DNA from 4 places in the Rhizobium bangladeshense genome. Region 1 is predicted to be linked to each of the others. Evidence: predicted binding sites of a transcription regulator. Region 1 holds the regulator's gene; each other region holds the start of a gene.
What was found. Region 1 encodes LexA, which represses DNA repair genes until DNA is damaged. Its sites were predicted from a motif close to TGTTCNNNNTGTGTTCNG; they were not measured.
Positions count from the first base shown of each region.

Region 2: a site for LexA is predicted at 5,738-5,755, ahead of dinB (DNA polymerase IV). Genes of this name have one in related genera too.
Region 3: a site for LexA is predicted at 5,269-5,286, ahead of J2J98_RS30410 (ImuA family protein). Genes of this name have one in related genera too.
Region 4: a site for LexA is predicted at 5,253-5,270, ahead of J2J98_RS02025 (DNA recombination protein RmuC). Genes of this name have one in related genera too.

Region 1 covers NZ_CP071612.1:2,037,046-2,044,842, forward strand. The annotation lists gene lpxB (lipid-A-disaccharide synthase) at 1-501, shown strand, start outside; gene gltA (citrate synthase) at 529-1,818, opposite strand; gene J2J98_RS09975 (ComEC/Rec2 family competence protein) at 2,109-4,538, shown strand; gene lexA (transcriptional repressor LexA) at 4,519-5,238, opposite strand; gene J2J98_RS09985 (VOC family protein) at 5,438-6,334, shown strand; gene kdsA (3-deoxy-8-phosphooctulonate synthase) at 6,331-7,176, shown strand; gene eno (phosphopyruvate hydratase) at 7,317-7,797, shown strand, end outside.
Region 2 covers NZ_CP071616.1:131,013-138,809, forward strand. The annotation lists gene J2J98_RS28380 (alpha/beta fold hydrolase) at 1-147, shown strand, start outside; gene J2J98_RS28385 (VOC family protein) at 242-766, shown strand; gene J2J98_RS28390 (hypothetical protein) at 778-1,020, shown strand; gene arsN2 (arsenic resistance N-acetyltransferase ArsN2) at 1,032-1,466, opposite strand; gene J2J98_RS28400 (cold-shock protein) at 1,991-2,194, opposite strand; gene J2J98_RS28405 (peptidoglycan D,D-transpeptidase FtsI family protein) at 2,428-4,194, opposite strand; gene dinB (DNA polymerase IV) at 4,611-5,699, opposite strand; gene J2J98_RS28415 (hypothetical protein) at 6,137-6,394, shown strand; gene J2J98_RS28420 (hypothetical protein) at 6,720-7,097, opposite strand; gene J2J98_RS28425 (DUF1003 domain-containing protein) at 7,235-7,786, shown strand.
Region 3 covers NZ_CP071612.1:4,314,075-4,321,871, forward strand. The annotation lists gene J2J98_RS20765 (error-prone DNA polymerase) at 1-2,836, opposite strand, end outside; gene J2J98_RS20770 (Y-family DNA polymerase) at 2,833-4,251, opposite strand; gene J2J98_RS30410 (ImuA family protein) at 4,292-5,248, opposite strand; gene J2J98_RS20775 (metallopeptidase family protein) at 5,411-5,848, shown strand; gene J2J98_RS20780 (DUF1737 domain-containing protein) at 5,872-6,078, opposite strand; gene J2J98_RS20785 (HpcH/HpaI aldolase/citrate lyase family protein) at 6,078-6,983, opposite strand; gene J2J98_RS20790 (hypothetical protein) at 7,096-7,329, shown strand; gene J2J98_RS20795 (VOC family protein) at 7,436-7,797, shown strand, end outside.
Region 4 covers NZ_CP071612.1:411,123-418,919, forward strand. The annotation lists gene ptsN (PTS IIA-like nitrogen regulatory protein PtsN) at 1-239, shown strand, start outside; gene J2J98_RS02015 (methyl-accepting chemotaxis protein) at 413-2,773, opposite strand; gene J2J98_RS02020 (ribokinase) at 3,013-3,912, opposite strand; gene J2J98_RS02025 (DNA recombination protein RmuC) at 3,997-5,220, opposite strand; gene J2J98_RS02030 (globin-coupled sensor protein) at 5,420-6,913, shown strand; gene def (peptide deformylase) at 7,011-7,526, shown strand; gene J2J98_RS02040 (FitA-like ribbon-helix-helix domain-containing protein) at 7,590-7,797, shown strand, end outside.

The DNA.
Region 1 (7,797 bases):
GGGCCGACACGGTTCGTTCTGCCGACGGTGACGCACAAGGAGGCGCTTGTCCGGAAAATGACGGCGGGATGGGCGGTAAAGCCGGAGATCGTCATCGGCGCGGAAGCAAAATGGAAAGCCTTTGCCGAGGCCGATGCAGCCATGGCGGCGTCCGGAACCGTTATTCTTGAACTTGCCCTAGCCGATGTTCCCGTCGTCTCCGCCTACAAGGTCGACTGGATCATGCGCATGCTGACATCGGGCATCAAGACCTGGACCGGCGCGCTGCCGAACCTGATCGCCGATTATCCGGTCGTGCCGGAATATCTGAACGACATCGTTCGCGGCGCAAGCCTTGCACGGTGGATGGAAAGGCTGTCGGCTGACACCTTTCAGCTCAAGGCGATGAAGGAAGGCTACGAGCTCATCTGGCAGCGCATGCAGACGGAAAAGCCGCCGGGCGAACACGCCGCCGAAATCCTTCTCGACGTATTGAAAAAGAAAAAACCCGGCCATTCCTGACCGGGTTTTTTTTGAGTCCTGAAGCGATCAGCGCTTCGAAACCGGGATGTAGTCGCGCTTCGGTTCGCCGACATAGAGCTGGCGCGGACGGCCGATGCGCTGTTCCGGATCCTCGATCATCTCGTTCCACTGGGCAATCCAGCCGACGGTGCGGGCAAGCGCGAAGAGCACGGTGAACATGGTCGTGGGGAAGCCCAGCGCCTTCAGCGTGATGCCGGAATAGAAGTCGATATTCGGGTAGAGCTTCTTCTCGATGAAATATTCGTCAGTGAGCGCGATGCGCTCCAGCTCCATCGCCACTTCGAGCAGCGGATCGTCCTTGATGCCGAGTTCGCCGAGCACTTCATGCGTCGTCTTCTGCATGATCTTGGCGCGCGGATCGTAATTCTTGTAGACGCGGTGACCGAAGCCCATCAGGCGGAACGGATCGTTCTTGTCCTTGGCGCGGGCGATGTATTCCGGAATGTGGTCGACCGAGCCGATTTCCGTCAGCATGTTGAGCGCCGCTTCGTTGGCGCCGCCGTGAGCGGGGCCCCAGAGGCAGGCGATGCCGGCGGCGATGCAGGCGAACGGGTTGGCGCCCGACGAACCGGCGAGACGGACGGTCGAGGTCGAGGCGTTCTGTTCGTGATCGGCATGCAGAATGAAGATGCGGTCCATCGCGCGGGCAAGCACCGGATTGACAACATATTCCTCGCAGGGAACAGCAAAGCACATGCGCAGGAAGTTCGACGCGTAATCGAGGTCGTTCTTCGGGTAAACGAAGGGCTGGCCGATATGGTACTTGTAGGCCATGGCGGCAAGCGTCGGCATCTTGGCAATCATCCGCAGGCTGGCGACCATGCGCTGGTGCGGATCGGTGATATCAGTCGAGTCGTGATAGAAGGCCGACAGCGCGCCGACGCAGCCGCACATGACGGCCATCGGATGCGCGTCGCGGCGGAAGCCGGTGAAGAAGCGGGTCATCTGTTCATGCACCATCGTGTGGTGCGTGACGCGATAGTCGAAATCCTTCTTTTGCGCAGCGGTCGGCAGTTCGCCGTAGAGCAGGAGGTAGCAGACCTCGAGGAAGTCGCCATGCTCGGCGAGCTGTTCGATCGGATAACCGCGGTGCAGCAGGACACCCTCGTCGCCGTCGATATAGGTGATTTTCGATTCACAGGATGCGGTCGAAGTGAAGCCCGGATCGTAGGTGAAGGAGGCGGTGTTCTTGTAGAGGGCACCGATATCGATGACGCTCGGGCCGATCGTGCCGCTTTTAACGGCAAGGTCGACTGATTTGTCACCGATTTTTATTGTAGCGCTTTGATCCGTCATGCTGATCCTCCGAAATGTCGGTGGCGCCATAAAAGCGCCATAGGGGTTAAGCGTCCTTTCCGATAGCTATATGATCGGGACGCTAATGCCAAGTTACCGTGACGGCATTTTGTGCATTGCGGCAACACCTTTTAGGCACTGCAGCGATGAGCCGCACGCATAGCGGAAGCCGATGATTCGACTGACCTTTTGCCGCTTACGATTTTCCCACATATTTCAATCGATTATTCTTGCCGGATTTGCGTTAAGGTTGCATTCTGGGGGCTGGGCGGAATGACCTCGGGCGGCGCATGCAGGAAATGACGATAGCCGAATTGCGGCCGAAGGCGGGCGTCGGCCCAGCCGATCCCACGCCCTTTCATACGCCTGCCGCTGGGACGCGGCCGGCAACGACCCAGTCCTCGGTACCTTTACGACACCGGCTGACGGCCGCAATCACCCGATTATCGCGTGCCGGCGTTCGCATGCTGAGCGAGGAGGTGGACTACGGCCGCCTGCTTTTATTCTCGCCGGTTCTCCTCGGCGCCGGCTCCGCCTTCTGGTTTCTGGCGGCGACAGATATTCCGGTCGTTCCATCGCTGCTCGGCCTGTTGACGTTGACGGTTGCGGTTTTCGTCGCGGGCTGCGCACGGCCGGTGTTGCAGACAATGCTTCTGACGCTGGCGCTTATGGTGTGCGGCATGCTCTGCGCTCAGTTCGAGAGCTGGCGGGTCTCCACCGTCATGCTCGATTCATCGGTGACGACGACGGTGACAGGCCGCGTCGAGCGGCGCGAAGGCGACGATCGCGGGCGATGGCGCTATATTCTTGCCCTCACAGGCACCGCCGAGCCGGAGGTGAAGCGGCCGCCGAGGCGGGTAACCGTCATCGCCCGCGGCGCCGATGTGCCTTTCGAGATCGGTGATATCATCACCGGCAGGGCACGGCTGACGCCGCCGGCAGGCCCGGCGCTGCCCGAGCTCAACGATTTTTCCTTCGGGGCTTATTTCGATGGCGTCGGTGCGAACGGCTTCTTCTACGGCGCGCCGACGAAGCTCGAAGCGCAGGCGGCGCCGCCGGAGGCGAGATGGAGTTCCGATGCCCTGCTCGAGTGGCTCTATAGGCTGCGTAGCGGCATCGGCGATCGCATACGCTCGATCCTGCCTGGCGACACAGGCGCATTTGCCGCCGCTCTCGTGACCGACGAGCGGCGCGCGATTTCGAACGAGACGACGGACGCGCTGCGCCAGTCAGGCCTTGCCCATATTATCGCTATATCAGGCCTCAACATGGCTCTGTCGGCCGGCATCTTCTTCGTCGGCTTTAGGATGCTGCTCAGCCTCTTTCCCGGTGTCGCTCAGGCCTATCCGACCAAGAAATTCGCCGCCGCCGGAGCGCTCATCGCCGTCACGGCCTATTTTCTGATCTCGGGTTTCGCCGTCTCGGCAGAGCGCGCCTTCATCATGATGGCCATTATGCTGATTGCTGTCTTCTTCGACCGGCCGTCGATTAGCCTGCGCAACGTCGCTCTTTCCGCGCTTGTTATCATTGCGATCTCACCTTCCGAAGTCCTGGGCCCGAGTTTTCAAATGTCCTTTGCCGCGACGCTGGCGCTGGTATCGGCTTATCAGCTGTGGAAGGAACGGCGCGTCGGCGAAAGCGCCCTGCCGAAAATGCCGGCCCTGCTGCTGGCCGCTGCGGTCGCACGCTTTTTCAGCGGCGTTTTCCTGACTTCGCTGATCGGCGGCTTTTCCACGGCGCTGTTTTCGATCGAGCATTTTCATCGCCTGACGGCCTATGGTCTCCCGGCAAACCTCGCGACCATGCCGATCATCTCCTTCATCGTCATGCCGGCCGGGTTGTTGGCGATGCTGCTCATGCCTTTCGGGCTTGATATATTGCCTTGGAAGGTGGTCGGATTCGGCCTCGATCTGGTGATCGTGGTGGCAAAGACGATATCCGGTTGGGGCGGGAATATCGGCGTCGGTCGATTGCCCAGCTGGTATTTCACGCTGGCCGTGGCAGGTTTCCTGCTGATGACCTTGCTGCGGACGCGGCTGCGCCAGGTCGGCACCGCTCTCATCGCCGTCTCGACGCTTGCAGTAGTGGTTCTGCCGGCATCCCGGCCGGCGGATCTGGTGATTTCGGAAGACGGCGCGCTCGTCGCGGTCGTCACGCCGGCAGCAATGGCCTCCAATCGCGAAAGGCCGCCGGATTTCATCTTCGATCAGTGGCAGAGGGCGCTCGTTCTGACGGTGCATAATCCGCCGAGGATGCTGGATAGTCCTGCGATCCCGGAGGATAAGGAGAGGCGCCTCAGGCTTTCCCGCGAGCAGCAGAACGAAGCGAAGATCGCGATGCAGGCGGCCGCGGCCGGCGCTGAGGCGGAAAGCTTTTCCTGCCTCAGGAAAGCCTGGTGCATAGCCAAGCTTGCAAACGGTCATATCGTGACCGTCATCGAAAATGCCGCCTATCTCGGCCCCGCTTGCGATGCCGGCGATATTGTCGTGACGTCTGTACGCCTGCGCTTCGCCAGCTGCCGCTCGGGTGCGGCGCTGTTTACCGGCGAAACGCTGCGCAGGACCGGTTCGGTCGAATTGCGTTTCACTGAGAGCGGCCTCGAGGTCGCGACGGCCTTCGATGCATTATCGCGGCCATGGATGCGCCACCGCGCCTATGATTGGCGCAGCAACAGTTTTACCGATTCCGGCCCGTCCAGCGTCAGTGATAGCGGCGGATGAGGCCGACCAGCTTGCCCTGCACCTTGACGCGGTCGGGTCCGAAGATGCGGGTCTCATAGGCCGGGTTGGCGGCTTCCAGGGCGATCGATGCGCCCTTGCGGCGGAAACGCTTCAGCGTTGCTTCCTCGTCGTCGACGAGGGCAACGACGATATCGCCGGGACTTGCAGTGCTGCCGTTACGGATGATCACGGTATCGCCGTCGAAGATGCCGGCGTCGATCATCGAATCGCCCTTGACCTCCAGCGCGTAGTGCTCACCGGAGCCAAGCATATCGGCGGGAACGACGATGTCGTGCGTGTTGTTCTGGATCGCCGAAATCGGAACGCCGGCGGCGATACGTCCCATGACCGGCACGGAGACGGAGTTGCCGTTGTCTGCGACCGCCTTTGCCGCAGCAGGGGCGGCGACCGGCTGGGGCTTGCCGAGGCTGCCCTCGATGACGCTCGGCGAAAAACCGCGGCGCGGTTGAAGACTGGGGCTATAGGCCTCTGGAAGCTTGATCACTTCGAGCGCTCGGGCGCGGTTCGGTAGGCGGCGAATGAAGCCGCGTTCCTCTAGCGCCGTGATCAGGCGGTGGATGCCTGATTTTGAGGCGAGGTCCAGAGCATCCTTCATTTCGTCGAAAGAGGGAGGAACGCCGGATTCCTTCATGCGCTCATGAATGAAAAGGAGAAGCTCCTGTTGTTTGCGCGTGAGCATCGACGTCAGACCCCGTGATTGAAACAAATCCAGAACAGACACTATATGTTCCATATGTGTTCTGCAAGTAGCTAAATTTCCGTAAAACTTCCCGTCAACTCGTTGAGATTTTTATTTTCATTCGCCGGATTTGGCGCGCAAGCCTTGAATTGACCGCGTGCCGTCGCACATCTCATGCCATTTCAGGGAGAGGGACATTATGAAAGACCATTCCGCCAAGCCGCACCCGCTGGATCATGTCGTGTTGCCTGTCGTCAATATAGACCTGGCGCGCGAGAGGCTCGGGAAACTCGGCTTCACCGTTGCCGCCGATGCGCGCCACCCCTTCGGCACGGAGAATGCCTGCGTATTCTTTGCCGACAAGACCTATCTGGAGCCGCTCGGTGTAGCGAGCGTCGAGGAGAGCGAGCTATCGGCGCGGCAGGGTAACGTCTTTACCGCCCGCAACCAGGCCTTTCGCTTCCGCTGCGGCGAGGAGGGGCTTTCGGCGATAGCCTTCGGCACCGGGGATTGCGGGCTCGATCATAAGAGTTTCATCGACAAGGGATCGAGCGCCGGCAAGATGCTGGAGTTTAGTCGGACTATGAAAATGCCGGATGGTTCCGAGAGCATCGGGAGCTTCAGACTGGCTTTTGCCGGCGATCTCCGCGCGCCCGATCTGCTTCTCTTTGCCGTCGAGCGCGTCAACCCGTTGCCGGCCGATCGCGGTTCGCTGGAAAGGCATGACAATGGCGTCACCGGCATTGCTGAGGTGGCGCTCTGCGCACCGGAGCCGGCGGCTTTCGCCGCCTTCGTCGGCCTTGCCGCAGCGCAATCGGCAGCCGAGAAAACCGGGTTTGGCGTCAATATCGCGGCCTCGAATGCGAGGATCAGCCTGGTGACGCCGGAGGGGCTGGAGGCCTATTTCGAGACCGCGGTCTCACCCGCCGAGCGAGGACTGCGCGGCCGGGCAATCCTCTTCAATGTCGCCGATCTTGCCGTGACAGAAGCGCATTTGGCTGCTAACGGGGTGACGTATACGCGTAAGAACAACCGCATTCTGGTGAAGCCCGCGCCCGGCCAGGGCACGCTCTTTGCCTTCGAGGAACCACGATGAGCTCCGATACGAATTCCGAAGTCAAGATCGGCGAAGGCGATGGTCAAGTCACCTTTTCCAATACAGGCCGCCTGTCGCTGATCGCCGGCCCCTGCCAGATGGAAAGCCGCGATCATGCCTTCATGGTGGCCGGCACGCTGAAAGAGCTTTGCGGCAAGCTCGGCATAGGCCTCGTCTACAAGAGCTCTTTCGACAAGGCGAACCGCACCTCCCTCTCGGCCGAGCGCGGCATCGGCTTGGAGAAGGGCATGGAGGTCTTTGCCGATCTGAAAAAGGAATTCGGCTTTCCCGTCTTGACCGACGTCCACACCGCCGAGCAATGCGCGGAGGTGGCAAAGATCGTCGATGTCCTGCAGATCCCGGCTTTCCTCTGCCGCCAGACCGACCTTCTGATCGCCGCCGCCAGGACCGGCCGCGCCGTCAATGTCAAGAAGGGCCAGTTCCTCGCACCCTGGGACATGAAGAACGTCCTGAAGAAGCTCAACGCCAGCGGCAATCCAAACGTGCTGCTGTGCGAGCGCGGCGCTTCCTTCGGCTACAATACTTTGGTCTCCGACATGCGCTCGCTGCCGATTATGGCGGCGATGGGCGCTCCCGTTGTCTTCGATGCGACGCATTCCGTTGCCCAGCCGGGCGGGCAGGGCGATTCCTCGGGCGGCCAGCGGGAGTTCGTGGAAACGCTGGCGCGTGCGGCGGTCGCGACGGGAATTGCCGGCGTCTTCCTCGAAACCCATCAGGACCCCGACAACGCACCGTCCGATGGCCCGAATATGGTCTATCTCAGGGACATGCCGCGCCTGCTTGAGAAGCTGCTTGCCTTCGACGCAATCGCCAAGGCCTGACGTTCAACAGGCTGACATGATCGTGGTTTAGGCCACGACATAATACCGTTCGAAGGCAGGAAATTGCGGCATTGTAATTTGCACGCCTTCGATTATGACAGGCTTCGAACGACCTATCACCCACCGAGCAGGAAGAACCCATGACTGCAATCACCGATATCATCGCCCGCGAGATTCTCGATAGCCGTGGCAACCCCACCGTCGAAGTCGACGTCTATCTCGAAGACGGCAGCATGGGCCGCGCGGCCGTTCCCTCGGGCGCCTCGACCGGCGCGCACGAGGCGGTCGAGCTGCGCGACGGCGGCAAGCGCTACCTTGGCAAGGGCGTTCAGAAGGCGGTCGATGCCGCCAACACCGAGATCTTCGACGCGATCGGCGGCATCGATGCCGAAAACCAGATCCAGATCGACAACATCATGATCGAACTCGACGGCACGCCGAACAAGTCGCGCCTCGGCGCCAACGCCATCCTCGGCGTCTCGCTCGCTGTCGCCAAGGCTGCCGCCCAGGCATCAGGCCTGCCGCTTTATCGCTATGTCGGCGGCGCTTCCGCCAGCCTGCTGCCGGTGCCGATGATGAACATCATCAATGGCGGCGCCCATGCCGACAATCCGATCGATT
Region 2 (7,797 bases), on a different replicon from region 1:
CGTTTCGGTGCGAAGATGGTCCCCATGCTTAAAGAGTTTGCCACCAATGTGAGGGGCGGCTCGATTGCGCGGTGCAGCCACTATGTCGCTGACGAGCGGCCAGATGAAGTGGCGGCCGCTCTGATCGATTTCCTCCGGGCCAGTTGAAACTCTGCGACTGCCCCGTCGTCGGCTGGGATTGTGCGCGAGTGGCGCCCGCACCTATCGCGTTCGATTAATTAAACAAGAAAGGAAAACTGTCATGACCGCACCTGTTGTTCGCGGCGTAAATCATATCGGCATCACGGTGGCCGACATCGAAGCTGCAAAATTTTTCCTGGTGGAAGCTTTTGGCGGCGAGGTAATCTATCAGTCCTTCGGACCACAGGATCCGCCGCGGCAGGGACCTGAATTCGAGCGGGCCACTGGTGCTTTCCCTGGAACGGTCGTGCGCGCGCAGGCGGTGGTCAAGATCGGAACCGGACCTGACATCGAGCTTTTCGAAATGCACGGCCCCGAACAAGCCCAGCCGGTTCGAGCGAGCGACTTCGGCATTACGCATTTCGGAGTCTACACCGACGACATCGACGCATCAGTTGAGCGATTCGAAAAAGCTGGAGGCACGTCTCTTACCGCGCCGCGCGCTATTCCCTACGCAACCGAAAAAGGCCCCGGAAACAAGGTCTGCTATTGTCGTATGCCATGGGGCACGACTGTGGAATTCATCACCACGCCCGACCGCATGGGCTATCATGACCAGACGGATCTGCGCAGGTGGCAGGACTAGGACAGAGCGTTATGAGCTTCGACCACAATGTCTCGCCGCAGGTTTCTGCCGCTCTCGGCGATAGCTGCGGCCTCGGTGCTGGCAGTTTGCTCCTCCACCTCCGGCACCAGCCGGACGGTGGGGCAGCAGCCGGTACGGTGTTACCGGACAGGCAGATCCGATCGGAGAGCCTGTCGGCCATGATTTCCCGATTCGACGACGGCGGCGATGACGATTGCGGTATCGAGGGCTTGGGCAAACGAGCCTGCGCCTGAGCCGACGCCCGTCACGATCCAAGGTCCTTCACCATCAAGACCGCTGATGACGGACAGATCGACGCTGCCTGCCGGGTCCGAAGGATTGCCTCGGGCGCGTCCGCGCGGTCGATCTGAACAAAGCCAAGCCTTTCAAAGAAAGGTGCCGCGGATGTCGTCAGCAGATAGGCTTGGGTGGCACCGAATCGGCGAGCCTGTTCAAGGACGTCCAACGCTATCCTCTTGCCGATGCCCCGACCTTGGTGGCCTGGGGCTACGGCAATCGACCGGAGCAGGATATCGTGGCCCGTGGGTTCAAAACCGCCGCAACCGCAGACTGATCCGTTCTCAGCTGCAATAAAGAATATCCGCCCGACGCCTTCAAGGTCGTCGGTGGGCAGGCCTGCGCCATCTAGCAAGGCCTTGAGAGAGGGGTCGGTTCCACCGACCGGTTCGATATCGATCACTGAGAGCTTCTCCGGACCTCGAGGAGCGCAGCAACCCCCGGCCGTGCCAACGGGGGCGCATATTTCTGGGTGGGCCGCACGGCGGTCCTGCATCTGAAAGGGCGCCCTCGGTTTAGCATGAACTTCGCCGTTCCGTCACTCGGACCCCGACCGCGGTATCTACGCGGGTATTTCGACGCGCGAAATGTTGCAGCTTGCTGTCTTGCAAGACGGTTATTCCATGATGATGAAGTTCGTTTCATCAGCGGTTCATCGACAATCGTGAAAGTTGCTTTACTCTAAAACAATCGTCCGCTTCAGGCGCCGAATCCAGTCTTCCAACGCGTGGGATAATGCCAAGCCTTCTATCCTTGAATTACCGGAAATCTCCGGCTTTAGGGAGTAGGCTAGGCACAGGCTCGGAATAAATCCCGGATCTTCCCATCGATACGCTGAAGGTGAAGAACCAGTATTTTCATTGAGCGTAGCCGACTATATGAAAGCCTAAGGCTGCTCAAATGCGGATCCAGACGATCGTCCAGTGATCACAAGGGTGATACGTTTTCTGCCTTCGACTTTCCGGTTTTGCGATCTTGGCCGACCTCGAAGCTGACCTTATCGCCTTCGCGGAGTGATCCGCCGCGCTGCAAGGCAGATACGTGAACGAAGACGTCCGGTCCGCCATTCTCAGGCGTGATGAAGCCAAATCCCTTATCTTCGTTGAAAAATTTAACAGTTCCGGTAGGCATGACAATTCCTCTTCGCTTGCGCACCAAACGCACACGGGCTGAACGTATAACGCGAATGCGCTGCCATCAACGGAAAGCTTTTCGCCCATGCAATGATTCGAAAATCTCCACGAGGCTGGCTCGTCAACTTGAGCCGGATGAGGCCTTTTTTCCAAGGCGGCAGCCGTAGCTTTGTACAAGGGACTTGTGCGGCCGACTTCATTGGGGCAGCTCTCTTCCTTCGACGTGCAAGCTCAAAAGCTTTCTATAGAATAGGGAGCATCCTTTGAACCGAAACGGGGCTGAACCCCGAGTAGAGGAGCGGCACGAGCGATAATCGCCTTCACCATCGGCGCCGCAGTGGATGCGGCGGTTCGTCCGCCGTGCACGCCAGTCTTCGGCGCGTCGATGATCGAAAGGACCATGTATTTCGGCTTGTCCATCGGGAAGGCCCCAACGAAGGCGTTGAAGTTGAGGTCGCTGGCATAGCGTCCATTGACGACTTTGTCGGCGGTTCCGGTCTTGCCGCCAATATCGAAGCCCTCGACTTGGGCCGCCCGGCCCGATCCCTTCTGCCCGTTCCTCCTAAAGAGGGTGCGCATGTCCTCGCTCGTGCTTTGCTTGACAACGGTTTTCACCAGCGTCGCGGCCTGTTCCGGCGACCGTGGCAGGAAGGTGGGCGGAATAAGTTTGCCGCCATTGATGAGTGCCGAGGCTGCTGAGGCGGTCTGAAGTGGCGTTGTCGCTACGCCATGGCCAAAGGAAATCGTGACTGAATTGATCTTCTTCCAGGTGCGCGGTTGGGTCGGTGTGGCCACGCCCGGCATCTCGGTCTCCATCTTCGAGAGAAGGCCGAGTCTGGTGAGGAACTCCTGGTGGCCTTCTATCCCCACCATGTCCGCGACGGCCGCGGTGCCGATGTTCGACGAGTATTGGAAGACCTCCGGAATCGTCAAGGGCCTGTTCTTGCCTTTAAAATCCTTGATTGTGAAGCCGCCCATGCGGATCGGCCGCGATGCATCGACCACAGAATTTAGAGTAATCTTTTCGGCGTCCAGGCCCATCGCCAGCGTGAAGCTCTTGAAGGTGGAGCCCATCTCGAAGGTGGCGTTGCTGATGCGGTTGAACCAGCCCTTCTCATACTCCTTGTCGACGCTGCCGTCAGTCAGCGTGCGCGACGGCTCGTTAGGATCGTAGTCGGGGACCGAAGCCATTGCCAGAACTTCACCTGTCTCAACGTCGAGAACGATAGCGCCGGCCGCCTCCGCCTGATAGGCGTTCATCGCCTTTGCGGCGACGTCGCGCACGATGTTCTGAACGCGGATGTCGATCGAAAGCCTGACGGGCTCGAGCGAAACGCCCGAAGTCATTCCGATGGCCCGCAGGTCGGCTAGACCCTGTTGGTCGAGATAACGCTCCATGCCGGCCAGGCCGAGATTATCGACGTTCACGTGGCCGACAATATGTGCCGCCGAACGACCGCCGGGATAGAAACGGCGTTTTTCAGGTCTGAACCCGATGCCGGGAATGCCGAGGGCGAGGATATCAGCCTGCTGCCGTGGTGTCAGTTGTCGCCGCAGCCACTGAAAGCCGCTATCCGTCCTCAGCTTCCGATGTGTGTCTCGCCAGTCGAGGTTCGGTAGGATGGCGGCGAGCTTCTCCACTACCTCGTCGGCATCGATGATCCGTCGGGGATCTGCGTAGAGAGAGACCATGTTCACGTCGGTCGCCAGTAGCTGGCCATTGCGGTCGACGATATCAGGCCGCGACGCAACGGCACTTGGATTTCCGAGAGAGGCGGTCGTCGGCTCCTCGGCAAGCCCGTACTGGACAAGGCGCCCACCAATCAGCAGGAAGCCGCAGACGAAAGCGCCGACCGTTATTCCCAAGCGCTGCCTTGCCTGGCCACCCCGCTTGTTTCTTGTGCCGAGGATTTTTTCCGGAAACAACCCGCTTTCTGGTCTGGTGATCAGGATATGAGAGCGGCTTTTGACCTTCAATATGCGGGCAATGAGACTCATCGAGATCATTCAGAGGTGAAGACTGAAATCAAAGAAACATCGCCCGAAGCGCGACACGATTTCGGGTTGTCTCTCCTGGAGCACTAACGTCTAAAATTGCACCCTATGTCTTAGAAGAGCGTTAACGCCTTGCGGTTTTGAAGTCGCGCGGGCCCGCTCCTGACGGAACTCAGCTTCTCGACCTAAAGGCGAACCGTGCGGAGATCGTGGTCATCTTACACGCTCCTATAGTGAGGTCGACCGTTCGATACCTTTCAAAAGCAAGTCGCGGCGCCTGCACTAAACAGCTCGACCACAGCTTCTGCGGCGCTACCCGGACCACATAAACTTGCGAAGAGGAAATCCTCCGGCCGCTGCCGGCAGGGACATTCGGGGTCAAGCGCCACGCGGGCGCTTTTTCCAGCCGATGCTGGCGTCTAAAGCGCCAACCTCAATTGCGGCTCCGTTGCTGAGATGCGCCGCTCCAATGACGACAATGTCACGCCGAGCAGACGGATACCTTTTCGCGGCGGGAAGATCGGTGAAAGCAGGAGGCCAACTATCTCTTCGAGGTCGGCGATCGCCGCCAGAGGTGCCGGAACCGTCTTGCTGCGGGTGATCTGGTTGAAGTCGGCATATTTGACCTTCAGCGTCACCGTCTTGGCGCCGATTTCATTGGCCTCGCAATACCCCCACACTTTTTCGATCAGCGGCTGAAGCCCTTGGCGGGCCGGCTCATAGGCGTGGAGATCCTGTGAGAAGGTATCCTCCGCGCCGACAGATTTGCGCACCCGGTTCGGCTTGACCTGGCGCTCGTCGATGCCGCGGGCAATGCCGTAGAAATAGGGTCCCGATTTCCCAAAATGTTCGACGAGGAACTCCTGCGTCTTCTCCTTGAGGTCGGCGCCGGTCTCGATCCCGAGCCCGTGCATCTTTTTGGCCGTTGCCGGACCGACGCCGTGGAATTTCTTGACGGGGAGAGCCTCGACGAAGGCCGGCCCGTTCTTCGGGGTGATGACCGCCTGGCCGTTTGGCTTGTTCAAGTCGCTTGCCATCTTTGCCAGGAACTTGTTGTAGGAAATTCCCGCGGACGCGTTGAGGCCGGTCGCTTGCTTGATCCTGGCGCGGACTTCCGACGCGATCTCGGTGGCGATCTCCATGCCCTTGAGATTTTCGGTGACATCGAGAAAGGCCTCGTCCAGTGAGAGCGGCTCGATCAGTAGCGTGTATTCGGCGAAGATTTCGCGAATCTGCTGCGACACCGCCTTATAGACATCGAAGCGTGGCGGCACGAAGATCAGATCCGGGCATTTGCGCTTGGCGGTCACCGATGGCATCGCCGAATGGACGCCATAGGCGCGCGCCTCGTAGCTCGCTGCGGCCACCACGCCGCGGGCGGCCGATCCGCCGACGGCGATCGGTTTGCCGCGCAGTCCCGGATTATCGCGCTGCTCGACCGACGCATAAAAGGCATCCATGTCGACATGCACGATTTTTCGGACGGGAGGTGAACTCTTTTCGTTCATAGCGGCTTCGCCAATCAATCGGCATCTGAACTCGCGCCGAAAACAAAAAGGGAACATAGCAGGCTTGTGCGCGATATCAACCGTTACGATGGGCGCCGTGTCGCAGCTTGCGAAACTACCGTCCATCAGATGTGGCATCGGCGCCACCCACTGCCTTTCCTCTCCGCTTTCACAATTGGCAGGAATCGTGCGATGATTGCTCTGTCCTCCTGACAGGAGCCCCGTGAACCTCAACACCCATAACCGCTTTGTCCTGGACTTCATGGCCATGCGCACCATAACGGTCACTGAGAGCGTGCCGGTCGAGTTGATATGCCAAACTGCAATGGCGTCCGAAAGCAGAAATTTTCATGATGGAGCCCAGCAGTAAGACGTGAGGCTGTGATACAAATACCTGTCAGACGAGAGCACAGACTTATACAAAGCAGGTTGCAACGATGCTGAAAACCGATACCCGCCAAGCGAATTGGCGTCGTGCCAATCCGGGCAAATATGATGCTCACCTTGCTGTGCAGCGAGCAGTGAAGACAGGCGAGTTGGAAAAGCAGACGTGTGAGGTGTGCGGGGTCGAAGCGGTTGATGCCCATCACGATCAATACGACGAGCCTTTGAGGGTGCGGTGGTTATGCCGACGGCATCACACAAGGCTTCACCACTACGGCGAAGACATGTTTCCGATCAGGAACGCATTTTAGATGCCTCCGCGCGCCGCTCCTCAGCATTTTCCGGTGAAGCAGATCACACCTTGCCACCACGCGGCGACTCTCAAATGGTGTCTGCCCGGAGAGAGGGGAGGCTCATGCGAAAACGGGAATTCCTGATCGGCGTGGCCTGGCGGGGATCAGCGCCCTAACCGTACGCAGGCCGAAATCTCGTCGCGAGATTGCTCACTGTCTCATCGCTTTCGAGCCCGAATATCCGAGTTGGAACGATAAACGTTGTGTGGTCTCCAGGAGCATGGAGATATAGGGGCTGTCGGGCGTGTTGCTCATGACCGTTTCGCTGTGATGCGGCCCGTTCTCAATCGGGGAGATGATCCCGGCTATCGGCCTCGGCACATTCGAGACCTAAGATCTCCGCCCAGAATAACCACGCGGGCATGTCGGCGAGGGCGTCCACCGGTTCGATGAAAATGGCGGAAGGGTCATCGAGACATCGCCGCTCTATGGAATGTCTGAAGTGTGCGTCGGCGATCTCATCACCGATCTTGGCACCTCCGATGACATTTTCATCACCAACAAGACCTGGATGGACACTAATCCAGTCGTCGAAACAATCACTTTCGTGAGTAACGGGCACGTCGCGTTCAGCTCGGTCCAGACCGTCCTTGAACCTTTCGGATGCTCGTCCATTGAGAGACATGGATGGAAGCAAAAGGATCGTGATGTGGGACTGCATTGGCCTCTGCGCCACAACCTTGCTCCGGTGGTAAGGCAATCACCGCACCCAATCTTCATCAGCGTCTTACACAGCAAGACCGGAGCCGTCGATCTTCCGCACTTGGCTAACCCAATTTCAATCCCAGGACTTACGCAATGAACGACGACCATCCGGAAAGCAAAAGCCCAACAACGCCGGCCGCGGCAGGATTAACACCCGCCTTAGCCCGCAACATCGAAGCCATCATGCGGCGCCGCCGGCAGAGCCAGAACGCAGCATCTGCTCAGGAGCGTGCTGCTGCTGCGGTCAGCAAGTTTGCGGGTTCAATGTTGTTCGTCTACATTCATATCGTTTTTTATGGCGTCTGGATCATCGCAAATGTGGGATGGATCCCACAGGTGCAACCCTGGGACCCCTCTCTAGTGATCCTTGCGATGGAGGCGTCGGTCGAGGCGATCTTTCTCTCCACGTTTGTCCTGATCAACCAGAACCGAATGGCTGCACAGGACGACATCCGGGCCGACCTCGACCTTCAAGTCAGCTTGTTAAATGAGCACGAAACGACACGCCTGATCGCCATGGTCGAAGCTATTGCAAAGAGGCTCGAAGTCCCGACCGCCGCAGATCATGAAGTCGAAGAGCTCAAAAAAGACATTGCTCCGGAAGCTGTGCTGGATCGCATCCAGGCGGAAGGCGAAGACAAATAAAGCTCGGCTCC
Region 3 (7,797 bases), 2.1 Mb from region 1:
CCTGCAGATCGATATGGTTCACCCGGTCGAACAGGGGCAATTTTTCAGGAGCGTATTTCGTATCAAGGGCTCTTGCCGCCCAAAGCGCCTCACGTCTCGACAGGCCGATCGAGCCGAAGGCATCGGCATCCGCCAGCCTTTCGATATCGCCTCTGTCGAGGCCGGACCGCAGCCAGAGATCGCGAACCGAGCCATAACCATCGCCTCTATTGGCGAGAAGGCTCTCCAGCGCTTTCTCGGACAGACCCTTGACCTGCCGAAAGCCGAGGCGGACGGCTCGCTTTGCCTTGATGATGTCCCGCATATCGGCATGCCGCCTGTCGACGGCATTTCTGTCGAACACCGCCTCTTCGAGATGGCAATCCCAATTGGATCTATTGACGTCGACAGGCCGGATTTCGACCCCGTGTTCCCTGGCGTCCCGAACGAGCTGCGCCGGTGCGTAAAAGCCCATCGGCTGCGAATTGAGCATGGCAGCGCAAAAGACGTCGGGATAATAGGCCTTGATCCAGGACGAGGCATAGACCAGCAGCGCGAAGGAAGCCGCGTGGCTCTCTGGAAAGCCATATTCGCCGAAGCCTTCGATCTGGCTGAAGCAGCGTTCGGCGAAATCCCTCGGATAGCCTCTGCTGGTCATGCCATTGATCAGATCGTCCTTGAACTCATTGACCTTTCCCAACCGCTTGAAGGTCGCCATCGAGCGGCGCAGGCGGTCGGCCTTGGCAGGTGAGAATCCCGCCGCCGTGATCGCGATCTGCATCGCCTGTTCCTGAAACAGGGGCACGCCGAGCGTCCGCTTGAGGATCGGGATCATCTCGTCTTTCGGATAGTCGATCTTGAAGCCGGGAGAATGCGACTGCTCCCTCCGGGTCAGGTAGGGATGAACCATATTGCCCTGAATAGGTCCCGGACGGACGATCGCCACTTCGATCACGAGATCGTAGAATCGTCGCGGCTTCAGCCGGGGCAGCATGCTCATCTGCGCCCTGCTTTCGATCTGAAAGACGCCCAGCGTGTCGGCCCGGCACATCATGTCATAAACCGGTACGCCCTCGTCTCCGTGTTCCCTGTTGCCGAGATCGGCAAGGGTCTTCTTCACGTCATAATGCAGTTCGAGCAGTGAAAAAGCCTTTCTGAGGCAGGTCAGCATTCCGAGAGCCAGAACGTCAACCTTCAGGATCTTGACGTTGTCGAGATCGTCCTTGTCCCATTCGATCATGTAGCGGTCCGGCATCGCCGTCTTCATGATCGGCACGACTTCATCGAGCCGGTCCCGTGTGATGACGAAGCCGCCGACATGCTGGGTCAAATGACGCGGAAATCCGAGAAGCTCGGACGCATAGCGCAGAACGTTTGATGTCACCGGATCCGAAATCTCGAGCCCCGCCGCCTTGGCATCACGCTCCGACAGATTATCCTCCGACCAGCCCCAGACCAGGCTGCTGATCGCCGACTGGACGTCCTCTGAAAGCCCGAAGGCCTTGGAGACCTCGCGGCCGGCGGAACGGGTGCGATAGGTGGTGACACCGGCCGTCAGCCCGGCATGCTCCCTGGTATACTTTCTGTAGATGTACTGGATGACTTCTTCGCGCCGGTCATGCTCGAAATCCACATCGATGTCAGGCGGCTCGTCGCGATCCATCGAAATGAAGCGGTCGAAAAGCAACGTGCTTTTGGTCGGATCGACTTCCGTGATCTCGAGGCAATAGCAGATGACTGAATTGGCGGCAGAACCGCGGCCCTGGCACAGGATCTTCAATTCATAGCGTGCATGCTGGATGAGCTTATGGACCGTCAGGAAATAAGGCTCGTATTTCTTCTCCCGAATGAGATTGAGTTCATAGTCGATCTGGGTCTGGATTTCAGAAGGAACGCCATCCGGATAGCGCTTCTTAGCCCCCTCCCTCGTCAAACGTTCGAGGGTTTCATAAGGTGTCTCGCCAGGATCGTTTTCCGGCGGATAATTGTGTTTCAACTCATCGAGCGAAAACGAAAGTCTGCCGAAAAATGTCCCGGTATTGGCAATCGCCTCCGGATAGTCCCGAAAGAGCCGGGACATTTCACGTTGGCCCTTGAGATAACGCTCGGCATTCGGAGCAAGAAGAAAACCTGCCTCGGCAATCGGCACATGCTCGCGGATCGAGATGACAATATCGGAAAGGGGACGGCGATCCGTATGGTGATAGAGCGGCTGATTGGTCGCGATGACAGGAATGCGGTAGCGGGCGGCGATCACGGAAAGTGCTGCGAAAACCTGCCTGTCGCGGCCATCATAGGCAGGCGCCAGCGCCACGTGAAACGCCTTGCCGAAACGGTTCCGGAAACGTGCGAGACAGGCTTCCAATTCCTGTTGGGCCGCAAATCCTATGGCCGCGGCCTGGCTGGGAACAAGGGCGAGCATCATCTCGTCTCCCCATTCCATGATATCCGCCTCGTAAAGCAGGCAGGATCCCTTTTCTGCTCTCAGATTTCCCGCACTCAGCAAACGGCAGAGATGCGCCCACCCTCGCCTGTTCTCAGGATAGGCAAGGATATCAGGCGTTCCATCCGAAAAGACGAGGCGGGCGCCCGGCTGAATCCGAATTGGGTCGAGAACCTTCTCCTCCTCTCTGTCATCGAGATTCTTCTCGTACCTTCTTCTGAATTTCTCTTCGATCTCCTGCGCCTGCGCATGCGCCCTGACGACGCCGGCAACTGAGTTCCGATCGGCGATTCCAAGACCGGAAAGTTTCAGTGCGGCGGCCTGCACCACCATTTCCTCAGGCTTCGAGGCACCCTCCAGAAAGGAGAAATTGGTGCGGGCGCCGATCTCGAAAAATGCAGGTGCCGCGCTCATGCGAAAATCCCATGCATGAACCAGCGCGGCGGCGGCTCTTCACCGTAAAAGCCTTCGCGGTAAATCCAGAAACGATGCCCGGAATTGTCTTCGACACGGAAATAGTCACGCGTTTTGGCGTCGGCGCCATCGATCCACCACTCCATGGCAAGCCGTTCCGGGCCTTCGCTGCGCTGAACCTGATGCTGAATGCGGCGCCACCGAAAACTTTGCGGCGGCCCCTCCGGGACTTCGGCAAGCAAAGCCTCCACCGGTTCCGGCTTGGCAAAAAGCCTCAGGGGCCGCTCGCTCCGAGCGGGGAAAAGACGACTTTCCCCGCTCCTGCGCTGCGGCGGAAAATTCTCCATGAGTGGGCATGCGATAACCGCACGCTCCGGCACATGGCTTTCGCGGAGCTGAAAGCTTTGAAGACAGTCCGCGCCAAGGCGCGCCGAGACGCGGTCGATGAAAGCTGCAAGCGAGATCTCTCTTTGCCGGCCGCCATCGAAATCGCCCTGCGTGTCCTCGAAGGGCTCATGGCGCACGACATTCAGCCGCAGGATCTCGAAACCGTATCCGGCATCGAGATCGTCATGGATTGCCTGCAGACGCTGGGAAAAAAGATCCGCGATCCGCTTCGGCTCCCTGAGCGGCCGTGAAGCGCCGACAGAAATCCGGAAAACCCGGCCATCGACCCGAAACAGCACGAGTTCGAAGACGCGGCCGCCGGCGCCGCGGGCTTCCAGGGAGGGTTTCAGCGACATGGCGATCTGGCCGGCAAGGGCGAGAATATCCTCTTCGGTGCCGATCGGTTCGGCCAGCCGCCGCTCGGCCGAAAGGCTCGCAACCGGCAGGCGCGGCGAAACCGGTTCCTCGTCATGTCCGAGCGCCTGATCGAGCCGCAAAAGCAAGCTTGCTCCAAAACGGCGGGTCAGCGGCGCCCGCGGCGCGTTCATGACATCGCCGATATATTTGAGCCCGAGCTTCTTCAGCGATGCCACGGTTTCTTCGTTCAGCCGAAGCGCGGCGACCGGCAGCGGCGCCAGCACATCTTCCATTTCCTCGTCTTCGATGACGCCGCCATTGCCGAAACGGGCGACGGCCGAGGAAAGGCCGGGCGAAGAGGAGATCGAACCCTGGACGTCGAGCCCCATATGGAAGAGCCTGAGGAGAATATCATTCAGCAGCGCTCTCTCGCCGCCGAAAAGATGGGCGCATCCGCTAATATCGAGAAACAGCCCGTCTCGTCCGTCGATCGCCACCAGCGGCGTATAGCGGTCGCACCAGTCGGCGATGGCTTCGAGCAACCGCGCGTCGGCGGCCGGATCCTCCTCGACGATATCGATCTTCGGGTGCATGGCGCGCGCTTCCGCGACGCCTTGACCCTTCTTCAGGCCAAGCGCTTCCGCGGCCTCGTCCAGCGCCGTCAGCCGCATGGCATTCTCGTGCTTTCCGGCGCAGACGATCGGCGCAGCCTCAGGACGCCCTTTCAAACGCCAGGAAAGGCCCCATTTTCTGCGGGCGATCCTGTCCGTCGGAAGATGCGGAAAGCTGAGCGCCAGGATACGCTGACCGTTCGTCTGGAGTAAGAGCGTGCCTTGGTTCGCCGATGGGGAAAAACTGACGTTCATGAGGGTTCCACTCCAGAAGAAGGGAGAGCGGAGCCGGGTTACGGCTCTTCTCCAGGCTGAGACGAAAAACCGGATTGCCGATGCTGCCGGCAAGCCTCGATCCATCTGACAGAGCCCGCATGCCGGACGGTGCGGGCTGGGCAAGCAGCCGGAAGACGGCGCTGCTTGCCTCCTCCTCTCCCGCCTGCCGAAGCAGGAAGAGAGGCCGGCCGGCCGCCTTGGCGCGAAGACCGAGCCGCCGGCTCTCGGTCAGACCGAAATGTACAGGATTGCCCCTGATCTCCAGGATGACGACCGAAAAGGCACCGCTTTCCACCGCGGTTTCCGCAAGCCAGAGCGCCTCATCGAGCTTGCGCGGCAAAGCCTGCAGGAAACGCTCGGGCCGCAAGCCGAAATCCTGCAGACCTACCGCATAGGGAAGGCCAGCCTCCATCGTCGAGACCGTATCGCCGATCCAGAGTATTGGCGAACAGTCGCTCGCCTCCTCCTCCACCCGCTGCAGCAGCGCTGCGGCCGCAAGTGCGAACCCACAGGCGGCTCCCGCATCCCGCAAAAGCGTGGAACGGATTTCCGTTATCGCATCGAGCGGCAGCCCGCCTTCCATCGCTTCGTCGAGCGGTGTCACGCCGAACGGCAGGCGCTGTCCGCGCCCATTCCGTTCCGCATCCTGCCGCCCGGTCCTCCCCGAAGCCAGGGCTTCCCGCTCCGCTGCCGCAAGTGCCGGCGCAGGTTTTCCTTCCAGCTTGGCGATGGTTTCGCGGAGCGCAAAAAGCCGCTCGCGCGCCAAGGCGTTCTGCGCCATGGCGTTTACTCCGTCCGTCTTGTTCCTGTTATGTTCTTATGGATTCCAGAGAGCTGAGGAAGAGTCAACAACCATTTTCTATGAATTTATTCCTGCCTTTGATTCCGCACTCGAAAATCGGCGGCAAAGGTTCTATATGGGCCCGCAAAGGAAGGAATATTCATGGCCCGCATAGACCAGAGCGATGATTGGCGGGACCGCCATGCGCCGACGATCAGCACTTTCGAGTCGCTGGCCATGGAGGCTTACAGCCATCTGCCCGATGAATTCCGCCAGCTGACGACCAATCTCACGATCGAGATCGAGGATTTTCCCGATGACGACGTTTTCGAGGATATGGCGCTGGAAACCCCTTTCGATCTGCTCGGCCTTTTCGAAGGCAGGGGCATTTCAGAACGCTTCACGGTGGAAACCGGCGAAATGCCGAACCGCATCCGTCTCTACCGGCGCCCCATCCTCGATTACTGGGCCGAGAACGACGAGACGCTCGGCGATATCATCACCCACGTCCTGATCCACGAGATCGGCCACCATTTTGGGCTGAGCGACGAGGATATGGAGCGGATCGAGGCCAGCGCCGAGGAAGCCGCCGAACGCTGAAACCGCGCGTCCGGCAGAAGACGCTATTGCTCGGAGAGCTTCATCTCCGGATCGTAATCCTTGCCTTCGACAGTCTTGACGACTGCCTGGCCGCACTGCATCGCGCCGGTTGCCGCATTGAAGGCATAGGTCGGCGAACCCTCCAGCGACCAGCCCTTGTTGAGGGCGGCGGTGACCTTGTGGCAGAAGGAAGCGTCGTCGGGGCCGGTCAGGAAGCGATAGAGTTTCATCAGGCGGGCTTTCTTGCAGAAATCAGGTGAGCTTTATGAACCAGAGCTTCGGCCTGGACAAGATGCAGCCGCTCGATCATCCGCCCGTTCGCATTGATGACGTTGAGGCCCCTGGCAGCCGGATCCGCAAAGGCTGATATGATTGCCTGCGCTTCGGCAATCTCCTCCTCGCTCGGGCCGAAATGCCGGTTGGCGGCCGAAATCTGCGAGGGGTGGATCAACATCTTGCCGGAAAAACCCATGGCGCGACCCTGCCCGCATTCGACGTCGAAACCTTCGGCATCCCGGAAATCGTTGAAGACGCTGTCGAGCGCATCAAGCCCATAAGCCTTGGCCGCCAGGATGATCTGCATCAGCCAGGGCACGAGAAAGCTTCGCCCAGGCTGCGACAGGACGTCCGTTTCCTTGCGCAGGTCGTTGAGGCCGACGACGAGGCAATCGAGCCGTGCCCCCGGCATGCAGCCGGATTCGGCGATCGCCCCGACATTCAGCACGCCGCGCGGCGTCTCGATCATCGCCCAGATGCGCAGCTCCTCCGGCGCCTGTGCATCGGCAAGCAGATCGCTGGTCTCAGCGATAACTCGAGGCTCGTCCACCTTCGGCAGGAGAACGGCGTCGGGCAAAAGCGCCTTGACCAGATCGAGATCCGCCGCCCCGAATTCAGATGACAAAGAATTGATGCGGATGACCCTTTCCTTGCCCGCAAGCGGCGGCCCGGCAAAAAAAGCACGCAGATTTTCCCGCGCTTGCCCCTTGTTCTCGGGCGCGACCGAATCCTCCAGATCGAAAATAACGGCATCACAATCAAGGGAATGGCTCTTTTCGAGGGCGCGCAGATTGATGGCGGGCACACTCAGCACCGAGCGGCGCAGACTTAAGGAACGGAAAGGCGGGATTTGGTTCATCAGCCATTAGTGCCAAGCTTCTCAGAACGCGGCAAGACAACAAAAAGCCATGCTTGCCTTGCAGACAGAAAAAAGAAGAACCACATTCCTTTCGGTAGAAAGGTTTCAAACCATGCAGAACATTCGCTCCATCTTCTTCATGCTTGCCGGCGCCACCTTCTTTGTCGCCATGCTGCTTCTCACCTTCTCGGTGACGCTTGCCGTCGGCGGCATCCTGACCGTGCTCATGGTCGGACGCGCGCTTTCGATGAAGATGAAGCCCGCCCCCGTCCGCGCCAAGGCAAACAACGGTAAGCCGGAAATGCGCATCTGGAACGATGGTCGCGGCACGATCATCGATCTCTAAGACCTGCCTTCAAAAAACTCGCCGACACTGTCGGATCATGCTTCCGTGATACGTCTTTGAAGCAGCCAGGCTTTCAGCCGGCGCTCAAAAACGATGGAGGACGAGCATGGATACGACGACGGAAAACAAACCGGCCAAGTTGCCGCCGGTGAAGAATGGCCTGCTGCCCTATCTCACTGTCGATGGCGCAGTAAAAGCCGCGGAATTCTACAAGAAGGCCTTCGGCGCCGAAGAGGCCCACAGGGTGCCGGTCGATGAAAGCGGCCGGACGATGCACATTCATCTCTATATCAATGACAGCTCCTTCATGCTGGCGGATGCCTATCCTGAATACGGCCATCCCTTCAAAGGCCATGAAGGCTTCGCCATCCAGCTTGTTATCGACGATATCGATTTCTGGTGGGATCGTGCGGTGGCCGCCGGCGCTGAAGTCGTCATGCCGGTCGAACTGATGTTCTGGGGTGACCG
Region 4 (7,797 bases), 1.6 Mb from region 1:
TCGGCATCTTCGCCCGGCTGGAGCAGCCGGTCGATTTCGAAGCGCTGGACGATCAGCCCGTCGACCTGGTCTTCCTGCTGCTTGCGCCGGAGGGCGCCGGCGCCGATCATCTCAAAGCCTTGTCGCGCATCGCCCGCGTCCTGCGCGATCAGGACCTTGTTGCAAAGCTGCGGGCCACCGATTCCGCCTCGGCGATCTATGCCTTCCTCAACGAGGAGCAGACGTCGAACGCCGCCTAGAGCAATTCCAGGAAAGTGTGAAGCGGTTTTCCGTCCGGAATTGCGTAAATCCAAAAGGTTAGAGCGGTTCTGCGCTTCCGTGAAAAGCTGAACCGCTCTAACCGCATCGATCCGTGAACGAAAAAAGGCGCCTGATTTCGCAGGCGCCTTTTTATTTATGCAGGGCTGAACGGTCAGAACTCTTCCCAGTTGTCCTGGGCCACGGCAGCCGAGGCATGCGATTGAGGTGTGGTTCGGCGGGTCGCCGGGGCGGCCGCATGGCGGACCGCAGGAGCTGCCGTGAAATGCGAGGTGGCCGCAGCCGGCGCGCGCATCTGCCTCGCCATGGAGGCGAGCGCAGCCGCGTTGGCCGAGCCCGAGACCCTGAAGCGAGTGGCGAGCGCCTTCAGCGTCTGCGCCTCGTCGTTGAGCGCCACGCTGGCGGCGGTCGCTTCTTCCACCATCGCCGCGTTCTGCTGCGTCACCTGGTCCATCTGGTTCATGGCCTGATTGATTTCCTTCAGCCCGACGGCCTGTTCGCTGGCCGAGGCCGAAATCTGCCGGATGAGGCTGTTGATGCCCATCACCTGTTCGGCGATCTTGTGCAAAGTGCCGCCGGCGCGCCCGACGAGATCGACGCCTTCCTTGACCTGGACGGCCGAAGTGTTGATCAGCGTCTTGATCTCCTTGGCCGCATTGGCCGAACGCTGTGCGAGCTCCCGAACTTCCTGAGCGACGACGGCAAAACCCTTGCCGGCTTCGCCGGCGCGTGCCGCCTCTACGCCGGCGTTCAGCGCCAGGAGGTTCGTCTGGAAGGCGATTTCGTCAATGACGCCGATGATCCGCGAAACCTCAGTCGAAGACTGCTCGATCCCCTGCATTGAGGCGATTGCCTTTTGCACCACTTCGCCCGATTTCTCAGCATCTTGGCAGGCGAGACTGACGTTGTCGGCTGCCGTACGCGCGTTCTCGGCGCTGGAATCGACCTGCGCGGTAAGCTCATTGAGCGCCGCGGCCGTCTCTTCCAGGCTTGCCGCCTGCTGCTCGGTGCGCTTGGCGAGGTCGGAAGCGCTGTTGCTAATCTCGCCGGTGCCGGCACCAATGTTGATGACGCTGAGATTCATCGTGTTGATGGTCTCTTCAAGGCTCGCAAGCGCTGCGTTGAAGTCCTGCTTCAGCTTGCCGTATTCACCCGGAAACTCTTCGGTGATGCGGTAACCCAGATTACCCTGAGACAACTCGGAAAGGCCGGCGCCAACGGTCGCAACGATATGACGCTGCAGCGACACCGATTGCTGCCGTTCCGATTCCGAGCGGCTGCGCTCGGTCTCGGCAGCCTGCCGCTGGTGGGTGGCCTCTTCTTCGAGGCGCTTGGAGTCTGCGAGCTTGAAGCGGAATCCCTCGAGCGCCTTTGCAACCGAGCCGATCTCGTCGGTACGGTCTTGGGCAGCGACGGGTTCGGCATATTCGCCATCGCTGAGCGACTTGACACTGGCGACAAGGCTGCCGAGGGGGCGCTGCACGAGCGAGCGGACGGCAAAATAGAGTGCGAGCATCACCGCACCGAGCACGATCAGGCCGGTGGCGATCATCATGTAGGTCTGGTCTTCAACCGGCGCGTTGATCACCGCATGCGGGACGTCGACGAGCACGACCCAGGTGGCGTTGACGCCGGGGACCTCGAACGGATAGACGACGCGGTCGAAGGGGTCGAGGCCGTCATAGGTGAGGTTCCTGACAAGACCGGGTTGCTTATTCGACAGGGCTGACTTAACGACGTCAGCGCCCTCGCCGTCGTATTGTTTCGTCATCAGGTCGGGGATCGGCGCAACGATCCAGTTGCCGGCCTGCGACAGCAGCGTCACGCGGCCGGAGCCGAAGGGGTGCAGCGCCTGCAGCTTGTCGGTCAGCGACTTCAGCGAGATGTCGACGCCACCGACACCGATCATCTTGCCGCCCGACATGACGGGATAGGCAATGGAAGTCAGCAGCGTCGGTACTTCAGTTCCTTCGGCGAGGTAGGGCGTCGTGATCGCGCCCTTGCCGCTGTCCGCAGCCAGCTTCCACCATTCGGCAGCATAATCATTGTCAAACGTCGAATACTGGATCCCGCCATCCCTGGTCTTCGACCAGTAGGGCGTGAAGGCGCCGTTCTTGTTGGTGCCTTCATCGTTATTATTGGCGATCTCCGTGGTCTTGCCGTCGAGCGCACCGAGCTGCTCACAGAACCAGCTGCCGAAGGCGAAGGCATTCTGTTCCAGATTGGCTTTCAGCACGTTGATCATGCCCTTGCGATCGAGCGACTTGCCTTCATGGGCGCGGCCGATGACGCCCGACATGCTGCGCGCGGCGCTGGCGAGTTCGCCGACATTGGCGGCGATTTCATTGGCGATCGACTTTGCCTCGAGATTGGCCTGATCCATCGTCAGCGTCTGGACGCGATCCCGGGTCTGGCCGATGAGGAAAAAGTTCGAAACGATGAGAACAAGCGCGATGGCTATGCCGGTGATGACGATTAGTTTCGCCGCAAGCGATTTCATGCGAAAAATGAACATGGGTTCCTCGGGCAAGGATGCGCCGAACGGGCATTCTTCGGCACAGGAGCGATGGCATCGCTCCGTCATGGAGCAGCCGCATGAGCCGCGATCCGCAAGCGCGAAGATCCGGCGATCACCGGGAAGATCGCCGGAGACCTCTTAAATTTGAGTGAAACTTTAATGGTATATGTGAGGAAAGCCGCAAAAATCCCCTTGAAATTGCAGGAGATCCGGCAGCTTTTCGCAAGGAGGCCAGGCTATATCCTGTCTGCGACTTCCTCACTCAAGGGAATCGACGGTTGCGCGCCTGGTTTGAGGCATGCGAGTGAACCGGCGACCGCCGCGCGGCGCAGCGACGTGGGAAAGTCGAGTCCTTCGTCGAGGCTGGCGGCGAAATAGCCGCAGAAGGTATCTCCCGCCCCGACCGTATCGACAGGATCGATCGCCAGCCCGTGCGCCCGTGATATTGCCCCCTCGCGGATGGCGATGACCCCGTCGCCGCCGAGCGTCACGATCAGCGTCTGGCCCGTTTCCTGGTGTAGGCGGACAAGTGCTGCCTCACGCGCCTCTGCGCCCATGTCGCTCTGTCCGGCAAGCCGCTCGAACTCGGTCTCGTTGGCAATGACGATATCGGCCAGGCGACCGAGACGCGGTGCATCGGGGATCAGGGGAGCGAGGTTGAGGATGCTGGTGATGCCCTTGGCGCGCGCAGCCGAGAGCGCGCGCTCGACGGCGGCGACGGGCACCTCGAGCTGCAGCATCAGTATGTCGCCTTCGTTCATGCGGCCGATCGCGATTTCCGCATCCCCGGGCGTGACCAGGCCGTTGGCCCCAGGAACCACGGCGATCATGTTCTCGCCGTCGCCGCCGACGAGGATCAGCGCCGTGCCTGTGGGACCGTCGACATGCTTGACGAGAGAGAGGTCGGTTCCCGCCTCGTCGAGCAGGGCGAGCGCATCGGCGGCAAAAGCATCCTTACCGACGGCGCCGGCCATATGCACATAGCGGCCGGCGCGGCGCGCTGCCAGCGCCTGGTTGGCGCCCTTGCCGCCGGCAGCCGTTGCAAAACCGTTGCCGGCGACCGTCTCACCGGGCTTCGGCAGGCGCTCCGTCGTGGCGATGAGGTCCATGTTGATGGACCCGAAAACTGTAATCATGAGGATGTCCCGTCCTTTGGAGCATGCGGGCGACATCATGCTCCAATTCTTTGATAGAATGCGGGCAGACACTGCCCGAAGCGGTCATTCCTCGTCAACCACCCGAAGCTTGAGAAGGCCGGTGCGGCTTTCCACGGATTTGGCCGGCGCCTCGCCCTCGCGGGCAGGCTTGGCGTCGCCGCCCGCCTCGAATTCCAGCGCCTCGATCTTGGCGCCGCGCTTGGTGAGCTTGTCGGCCGACGTGACCACCATGTCGATATCCTTCTGCGCCATGGCGAAATGGCCCTGCAGCTTGCGCACCCGCTCGTCGAGGCGGCCGAGATCGTCCATCAGTAGCGCCACCTCGCCTTGGATCAGATGCGCCTGCGCCCGCATGCGCTGGTCTTTCAGCACCGCCTGGATGACCTGGATCGAAAGCATCAGCAGCGATGGCGAGACGATGACGATGCGCGCCCGGTGCGCCTTCTGCACGAGGGCTTCGAAGTTCTCGTGGATCTCCGCGAAGATCGATTCCGACGGCACGAAGAGAAAGGCGGTATCCTGGGTTTCTCCCTGAATCAGATATTTCTCGGAAATATCCCGGATATGGATCTCCATGTCGCGCCGGAACTGCTGGCTGGCGATCTTGGTGGCCTCTGGGCTGCCGGCGTCGCGGATCGCGTTCCAGGCTTCGAGCGGGAATTTCGCGTCGATGACAAGCGGCGGCGCGCCGTTCGGCATGCGGATCGTACAGTCCGGCCGCGAGCCATTCGAGAGCGTCTGCTGGAAGGCGTAGGCACCCATCGGCAGGCCGTCGGCGACGATCGTCTCCATTCGCGACTGGCCGAAGGCGCCGCGCGTCTGCTTGTTCGAGAGAATGGCCTGCAGTCCGACAACGTCCTTAGCGAGCGTCTGGATATTGTTCTGCGCCGCATCGATGACCGCCAGCCGCTCCTGCAGTCGCTGCAGGTTCTCGTGCGTAGACTTCGTCTGCTCTGTGATCGTCGAGCTGACGCGTTGCGACATGCCGTCGAGGCGTTGGCTGATTGCCTGGTTGAGCTCGCTCTGCCGCGCGCCGAAAACCTCGGCCATGGCCGTGATGCGGCCCTGCATCTCCGCCTGGATCTTCAAAAGCTCGGCCATGCGTGCCTCGCTTTCGCCAGCCCGCAGGCTCGCCTCCTCCGCCTGCTCGCGGCGAAGGCTGGCGCCGCGCAAGAGAAGGATTATCACCAGAAGCACGAGGGCGACGAGAACGCCGCCGGCAAGCGCCAGCATGGCCGGACTGATCGAGGCGACGGAAAAGGCGAGCGAATCGGAATTGACGGTCATGCCGCAACCATAACAGAAGAAACGACGCGATGAAGATCAAAACGTGAACGAAATCGCCGGTCCCCAACATCTTGAACATGTCGCGCTTCGGTCTCGGCAGAAGAAATCCGGCCAGCTTTAACGATTGTTCAACCATATTCGCCAAACCTGCGGCACAGAAACTCCCTCCCGCGCCTTTGCGACAAATACAGAGATCCCAATGCCATCCCGACAGACCGACAGCCTCAGGCAGCGCCTGGATTTCATCGAACTCGACGACGCGTCGCGAAAGTCGATACGAGATCTCAGGCCTGTCATCACCGAGCTCATCGGCGGCGCTCTCGATAAATTTTACGCCAAGGTCGCCAGGACCCCCGCCGTCTCCAGCTTTTTCGCCGACAAGAACCATGTCGGCCATGCCAAGAAGCGCCAGCAGGATCATTGGGCCAATCTTGCCAGCGGCGCTTTCGACGAGACCTATGTTAACGGCGTGACGGCGGTCGGCCGCACCCATGCCCGCATCGGGCTGGAGCCGCGCTGGTACGTCGGTGGCTATGCCCTTGTCATGTCCGAACTCGTCAAGGGCATCATGGAGAAGCAGTGGCCGTCGGTCTTCGCACGCCAGCAGGGCAAGCTGCTCGCCGAGAAGCTGTCGGCAGTCATCAAGGCCGGCATGCTGGACATGGATTATTCCATCTCGGTCTACCTCGAGACGCTTGAGGCCAAACGTCAGGACCTGGAAGAGCAGCGGGCGAAAGCCGAGTCCGATCAGGCAATGGCGCTGGAGCAGCTGCGTCGCGGTCTCGAAGCGCTGTCGAACGGCGACCTCGAAGCCACCCTGCCGTCCGACCTGCCGGGCAATTTCCGGCAGATGGCCGAGGATTACAACCGCGCCGTCAGCGCCCTTCGCCAGTCCTTTGCATCCGTGCGCGATACGTCCGGCCATATCATGAGCGGCGCTGACGTCATCGCCAATGCGACCAACGATCTGGCGCTGCGCACCGCCCAGCAGGCAGCGGGCGTCGAGGAGAGTTCGGCCGCCCTGCAGCAGCTTTCCGTCAGCGTCGGCCAGACCGCCGCCAATGCCGAGAAGGCTTCGGACGCCGTTCGCGAAACGCAGCAGAAGGCGAAGAATTCAGGTGAGCTCGTCACCAGCGCCGTCTCGGCAATGGCCGGCATCGAGAAGTCTTCCACCGAAATATCCAAAATTATTGGCGTCATCGACGAAATCGCCTTCCAGACCAATCTTCTGGCGCTGAACGCCGGCGTCGAGGCGGCGCGCGCCGGCGATGCGGGCAAGGGTTTTGCCGTCGTTGCCCAGGAAGTCCGCCAGCTCGCGCAGCGCACGGCCGAAGCTGCCAAGGAGATCAAGAATCTGATCTCGCAAAGCTCGAGCCAGGTCAATGAGGGCGTGGGCATCGTCTCCAGCACCGGCGAAGCGCTGAACGACATGATCAGCCGCATCGACATCATCAACCGCTTCGTCGCCGATATCGCCGCCGCCGCCCGCGATCAGGCGACCGGCGTCAACGAGGTCAGCGTGGCGATCCGCAGCATGGGCGAAATCACCCAGCAGAATTCCGGCATGGTCGAGCGCACTTCGGCGGAAACCCGCCGCCTCAAGGATGAGGTGGATGAGCTGATCGAGCTGCTGCGCCGCTTCCGCGCCCGGCCGGAAGGCCATGCCGTCGTCGCTGCGCGCCAGGCGGCCTGAGACTTTATGGCGAAATTCGGGGCGGGGAGACAAAAAAGCGTCTTCCCCGCCCACCGGATAATTCCATAGCGGGAAAAGATGGGTTATGGGAACGCCCATGACCATCAAGCCACTCATCATTCTTCCCGATCCCCTTCTCCGTCAGCTCTCCAAGCCGATCGAACGCGTGGATGCCGATCTGCAGCGCCTTGCCGACGACATGCTGGAAACCATGTACGACGCGCCGGGCATCGGCCTTGCCGCAATCCAGATCGGCGTGCCGCGCCGCATGCTGGTCATCGACGTCTCTCGTGAGGGCGAGGAGAAGCAGCCGCAAGTCTTCATCAATCCGGAGATCGTCAAATCGTCCGACGAGCGCTCGGTCTATGAGGAAGGCTGCTTGTCCATTCCGGACTATTATGCGGAGGTCGAGCGCCCGGCTGTCGTCTCGGTCAAATATCTCGATCGCGAGGGCAAGGAACAGATGGTGGAAGCCGACGGCCTGCTCGCCACCTGCCTGCAGCACGAGATCGACCATCTGAATGGTGTGCTCTTCATCGACCATATTTCGCGGCTGAAGCGGGAGATGGTGATCAAGAGGTTCACCAAGGCGGCGAAGGCGAAGGCGCTCTGAGGAAGCCTTGAATATGCGCCAGTGAAGCACTATGATATCACTGATATCATAGTGGAGGTGCGGATGGGCGACCTGCTTATTCGAGATGTTCCGGAAGCGATGAAGCGGCAGCTTCAGGAAAGTGCCCAGCGCAATGGCCGCAGCCTTTCAGAAGAGGCGATCGAAATCATCCGCCGTCAGATCGCGGCGGAACGCTCGGGAGCACCCGCGGGGCGGCGCTTGAGATCGCTGATGGGAGAGGAAAGATTGAGCGATGACGAAGTAGAGGCTA